2 regions of the Paenibacillus sp. FSL R5-0749 genome follow, and region 2 is predicted to be linked to the other one. Evidence: riboswitches for the same ligand, from Rfam matches in the RefSeq annotation. Region 2 holds a riboswitch; the other holds the start of a gene.
What was found. Region 2 has a riboswitch for FMN ahead of MKY85_RS16980 (DMT family transporter). Riboswitches for the same ligand answer to the same signal wherever they lie in the genome.
Positions count from the first base shown of each region.

Region 1: it holds a riboswitch for FMN, as region 2 does, so the genes downstream of both, ribD (bifunctional diaminohydroxyphosphoribosylaminopyrimidine deaminase/5-amino-6-(5-phosphoribosylamino)uracil reductase RibD) here and MKY85_RS16980 (DMT family transporter) in region 2, are expected to answer to the same signal.

Region 1 covers NZ_CP152005.1:4,348,975-4,352,147, forward strand. The annotation lists gene ribE (riboflavin synthase) at 1-66, opposite strand, end outside; gene ribD (bifunctional diaminohydroxyphosphoribosylaminopyrimidine deaminase/5-amino-6-(5-phosphoribosylamino)uracil reductase RibD) at 93-1,196, opposite strand; FMN riboswitch at 1,516-1,682, opposite strand; gene MKY85_RS19335 (hypothetical protein) at 1,871-3,173, opposite strand, start outside.
Region 2 covers NZ_CP152005.1:3,858,930-3,862,102, forward strand. The annotation lists gene MKY85_RS16970 (CGNR zinc finger domain-containing protein) at 1-258, opposite strand, end outside; gene MKY85_RS16975 (DinB family protein) at 402-902, shown strand; FMN riboswitch at 986-1,139, shown strand; gene MKY85_RS16980 (DMT family transporter) at 1,284-2,264, shown strand; gene MKY85_RS16985 (amidase) at 2,595-3,173, shown strand, end outside.

The DNA.
Region 1 (3,173 bases), 490 kb from region 2:
CATCGCTTCGCCTTTCCGACCAATACGCCGGATCTGACCAACTTCTTCCACCAAACCGGTAAACATGCTGCCGCCTCCCTTGTTTAATTTATTTATTCAGGCCACACCGGAATACCGCCAATGCTGATATTATCTCCAACTTGTTCGATCTCCAACTGATTCAATTGAATTGCCTGGTTCATACGTTCCACACCCTCGAAGCGGAAACTGCCAGGTGTATCATAACCGCCTACAATCTTAGGAGCGATAAACATGAGCAGTCGATCGACCAACCGTGCCTCCAGCATCGCTCCATTCAGAGTGCCTCCGCCTTCAAGCAAAATCGAACCAATCTCACGCTCACCCAACTTGCTAAGTCCGTTTAACAGATCCACACGTGGTCCAGGACCACAGCGGATAATTTCAACACCGTAGGCTTCCAAACGTTCAGCAGCTTCAGGACTGGCTTCGTCTGTTGTCAATACCCATGTTGGAGCAAGACCATCCTTAACCATTTTGGAACCTACTGGAAGACGCAACTTGGAATCCACCACGATTCGTACCGGGCTGATGCCTTCCACTTGCAAGCGGGTTGTAAGCTCCGGATTATCTGCGATCACCGTGTCGACACCAACCATAATGCCTTGGTGACGATGACGAAGGGCATGCACAATCTCACGAGCGGACTCGTTGGAGATCCACTTACTGTCTCCGCTGCGAGTGGCAATTTTCCCATCCAAAGTCGTAGCCGTTTTCAGTGTCACGAAAGGAAGGCCTGTTGTAATAAATTTAATGAATTTTTCATTCATGCGTCTTCCACGCTCACGCAGTACGCCAACTTCAACTTCAATGCCTTGTTGACGAAGCATGCTTATGCCTCTGCCGGATACTTGCGGATTTGGATCTTCACAACATACCACAACACGTTTTACCTTTTCATGAATCAGGCGTTCACTGCAAGGTGGCGTCTTGCCATAATGACTGCAGGGCTCAAGTGTAACGTATACCGTACTGCCTTCTGCATCGCTGCCCGCCATGTTCAGTGCATGTACCTCCGCATGACCGGTTCCACGTTTCAGATGGCTCCCAAGGCCTACAATACGCCCCTCTTTCACAACCACACATCCAACAACCGGATTAATTCCCGTCTGTCCCTGTGCTCGTTCCGCCATATCTAGTGCCAGTGCCATATAAAATTCATCATTGATCATTTCCAAATCCGTTCACCCCGCGGTTTAAAGTCTTGTTTATTAAAAAATCCCCGTCGAACAACCGTTCGATGGGGATGATGAGAGACAAATGTCAACAACAGGAGTCAAATGGATACAGCACGCCAACACTTTGCCCAAAACTTCATTTCGGACAAGTGAAAATAGACACATACCTTAATGAACATCAATTACAGGTAAAGAGCTTTATCGTGTGGCATATGTATGGAACTGTCCGGCCTAACCGGATCTTCCCTGCACAGTGCAAGACAAACACATCGTGACTGTACAGCCAACTCCTGCTGAATGCAAACCTGTTAGGTCTGCACCTCTCCTTCTCCCATCCAGACTATACTGTCGGTTCTGGAATTACACCAGATCAGCCATCTGCCACAGGCAGACAGGTCACGGACTTTGCATCAAGTGCTGGACATGTGTCCTTACACTCCCTGCATCACCGCCGGTAGGGAATTGCACCCTGCCCTGAAGGATTGCTTTCGTTATTAATTGGATGTTAGCACTTTAATGCCAAAAAATCAATTGTTTTTTGTTCCTTTTTGTCACATACTAACTTTTAATAAGCTAAGATACAGCAAAAAAACCGCATCTCACTAAGAGACACGATTTTAAGTTTTTAGATTATAGATTTTAGTTTACATCCTTCTCAGTTCCATCACAGCATTCTACATATCAGGAAAACACCAACGCACCATATGCTTCAAATCTTTGGCATTGTGAAATGGCAAGCGGTCAGGTTCTGGCAGCGGCGAACTGGGAAGCGGAATACCTCTCGCAACTCTTCTGACCCAACTTGTGGAATCGATCGCGATAGCCGAGCATTGCCAGCGTCCAGTCGTTCTCGGTCGAAACGTTCTCTGCAAATCGGTTTTTCCCGGCATGTCAGGAAAGACACCATCGAGATATTCAACGATAACGCGTTTGTCTCTGACTTCATGACAGTATACCGTCACCCATACACCTTCCCGGACCCGAACAGCATACACATCTCCAGCTTCTGCCTCCCCTGTGCCTGCATCAGGAGATTTCTTTGGCACTTTCCCTCGAACACTTCTCATCTTCTCCAATGCTCCCAGGATCGTTTCCTTTACAGGTGGACTCTCTTCAGGTTTATCCGCAAGAGATATGCTACTCAGATCAAAATCATGGAATATCTTGTTCAGGTTGTTCTCATTGATTCCGATAGATGAGTCCCACCACGCCAGAGGAGCCTGTACCTCAACCCGCACATTGGGGCGCGCGTCACGCTGTATGTAAGTCGTGTATTCTGTGATCATTCCGGGATGTTCCGGCGTATCCAGTATGCCAATCAGAGCTAATGTCTCAAGCAAGTCCCGATAAGCATATTCCTTTTGTGTAGGCAAAAGACGTTCCTTCTTGAGTGCTATTGCTGCTTTGCTGTAGCGTGTTTTTGGAGGTAATTGGCGCAGCACTGTTAACACCGCACAGAGTGTCCAGCGGTCGTAATCATTAGGTATTGGAAGCTCCTGCGCGGCAGCTAGCTCTCGGAGTGCCAGTACTTGTCCAAAGGGATCACCATCCAAAGGTGTTCCATTGGTCATGCGCCAATACCATTGTAACGTCGAGTCGGTTGCTTGATCTACGCTTAATCCGCAGATCTGACAAGTACTCGAAGATGGATATGGCGTGTGTTCATGGCTTGGCATACCGCTTGCAATAAGCTTGCCCGTAATCAGCGAGCGCCAGATCATGGGTGCTGACCACATCGATGCGACAAAGGCCTGTGCTGCTTCATTTATCGTCCATTGATTTGCAAGTTGTTTCAGCTCAGCGATCGTTTCATCATGCCCCGGACGTACAAACCGGTTCGGTTCATGCCCCGCTGTCTCAAGCGCTTCTAAATCCGGTGTGGATATACTCTGAGAAACATCATGTCGGGATGCCTGTAGTTCCTCGTCCCATCGTGTGGGTCCGCTATAGACTTGTTTTAACAAACGTAATTGATCC
Region 2 (3,173 bases):
AACATCATTCAGCCATTGTTGTTCTTCATCCGTTAATGATGCTCCAGAAGACAAGCGGGCTCCAAGAGCCATCAATTCATTCCTGAAGTCTCTCATCAATAACTCATCTTCTGGAGAAGCAGGAACAGAAGCCTGAAGTTGCCATCGATCCAGAAATTCTTGCTGCCAGTTCGCCTTCCCGAGCCTGTCCTCCGATCGATCTCCCCCACGCCAATCGTGATAATCGCTGTTTACAAAATCAGTCCAAAGTCTGTCCATGTCTACCTCCGTTTAGTGTAACCATCTTAATTTAATAAAGGTGGTTACACTCTGTCTTTGATGTGTTATATTAAGTGTAACCTCATTAATCAGTTTTAGCTAGTTACGTCACACATCACAATAATACTCAAGGAGGAACGGCAATGACGAAAACAACAGCATTAGATGTGTTACTGATTCAAAAGGATGATACATGGGATCAATGCAATTGGATTGTACCTTTGTCGAAGTCTTTGGAAGGTCTTACAGCAGAGCAAGCAGCCTGGATTCCACCCTCAGGAGGATTAAGCATCTGGCAGTTGGTTAACCATATGTATTATTACAATCATCGCTTATTATGTCGCATGCAAGGTAAAGAACCTACCCTTCCTGCTGTAGACTCCAATGAATACACGTTTGGCAATCCTGGGGATGCAACGGATGAAGCCGGATGGAATACACTGATGAAGAGTACAACTCGATTAGCCCAACAGTTGCGAGATCAATTGGCTGCACTTGAAGAGTCAGACCTTGAAGCTGCTTATATGGACTCTGAAGAGAAATGGGCACACGAACTTGCCCGCTGGATACTTCACGATGCCTATCACGCAGGACAGATTGTGCTCGTTCGCAGACAGCAAGGAAGCTGGAAAATCGTTTTCTAAAAAAATGCTTGAACTGCTAGCGCTTACAGGAATAAGATGAACTTATTAATGTTACAGCTTGTTCAATACACTATATAATTGAATAGGATCTTCGGGGTAGGGTGCAATTCCCAACCGGCGGTGATGTTCTTCGGAACCAGCCCGCGACTCGCTATTTGTTCTTAACAAAGGACATTTAGCGACTGACTTGGTGTGAATCCAAGGCCGACGGTACAGTCCGGATGAGAGAAGATCAACACATTGACATGCCGTTCACGGGAAGGCCTCTTTCCTGACGCATGTCCTTGGATGAGCCCCCGTTTATTTGGTATATACCAAAACGAGGGCTTTTGTCGATTTTGCCAACTGAAGATTCCGTGTTCTGACGAAGGAGTCCTGAATATGGAAAAGACATCAGCAGCATCACCTGTTTACCGCAAGGAACGAAGTAATACCGGATTCTGGCTTGTAGTTCTCGGCGCCGCTTTATGGGGTGTCGACCCACTCTTCCGCATTATTTTGCTAAATACGATGACATCCACGCAGATTGTACTGGTGGAACATATCATCGTCAGTCTGATCGCCATTCCTGTGCTGTGGAAATTCCGGGCTGATCTGAAAAACCTGCGTGCTCGCCACTGGATTGCCGTGATCTTTATCTCATGGGGAGGTTCAGCTCTCGCAACGGTGTTGTTCACCATGGCACTTACGCATAATGATCCAAACACGGTTCTTTTATTGCAAAAAATGCAACCACTCTTCGCTATCGTGCTGGCTAAGCTGTTATTGAAAGAGACGTTACCACGTCGCTTCGGTGGATTGTTCTTCATCGCATTAGCAGGAACGTATCTGCTCACATTCGGCTTCACATTGCCATTAGGTAACTGGGACAACTGGATTCATGCTGGAAGCTTGTTATCCCTTGGGGCTGCTGCCTTATGGGGAGGTTCAACCGTTATGGGACGATTGATGCTGGGACAGGCGCGTTACGAAACCGTCACCTCCCTTCGCTTTGTCGTTGCGCTCCCGCTCCTTATTTTTATGACGTGGAACGAAGGTGCGGCATGGACGTTTCCATCCGGAACGGGTGAACAGACTGCTGTTATCCTCAATATTCTTGGTCAGGCATTGTTACCAGGTTTGCTAAGTCTTCTGCTGTATTACAAAGGTCTGTCGTCAACCAAAGCTTCTGTTGCAACACTCGCAGAGCTTAGCTTCCCGATGGCAGGTGTGTTGGTGAACTGGATTGCTTTCCGTACACTGATTACATGGGAGCAGTTGCTTGGTTTCATCTTGATCTGGGTTGCCCTCTTTGCCATTTCCAAACAGCAAGAAAGATCATCCACTGTGGCCGATGCGGCACCAAAGCTGCGAACAGAGTAAGGTAATATCCACATCACATATAGATCAATAATTATCAAATATTAAAAGAAAGCCATTGTACATCGGATTAGATGAGCAATGGCTTTTTCATTTCCACTCCATTGATATGACTAGATCATTTTCTCAATGAGTAATACGAGCTACTAACCCCCTATTTTATTCGATATCGCAACTGATATCGAAACTCCTCCCCTCTTTTCCCTTCAACCTCATATCGAATATGCAAATCATTGCACTACGTCTCTTCTATGTTTTGTCTTTTGTCCAATCCGGTGGTACGATGACATATGGAATAAACAGATGAATTATATTCAGAGAGGAACGATCATCATGTCTTCATTCTCATATACCTCCTACGACGCCGTAGGTTTGGCTGAACTGATCCGATCCCGGGAAGTATCCCCGGTTGAATTGCTGGAAGCGGCGTTTGCACGCCTTGAAGAAGTGAATCCGCAACTCAATGCGGTTATTCGTACATACGAAACTCGCGCACGGGAGGAAGCAAGCTTGGTTCGCCCTGGAGAACAACCTTTTGCCGGTGTGCCCCTACTCCTGAAAGATATCTCGCAATCCTTGGAAGGTGAATTTCTGACTTCAGGCTCCCGTCTGTTCAGCGAGCATCGGGCATTACGCAATTCCAATTTTGTCACTCGACTCCGTGATGCGGGTTTTATCGTCATAGGACATACGAATACGCCCGAGTTTGGCTTGAAAAATATTACAGAGCCCCGCCTCCATGGTCCAAGTCGCAATCCCTGGAATATCAACCACTCGCCAGGTGGATCAAGCGGTGGTGCCGCTGCCGCTGTAGCTTCGGGTATTGTTCCCCTGGCTGGAGCCAGTGACGGAGGCGGTTCGATTCGTATCCCAGCTTCCTTTAGCGGATTGTTTGGATTGAAGCCAACCCGC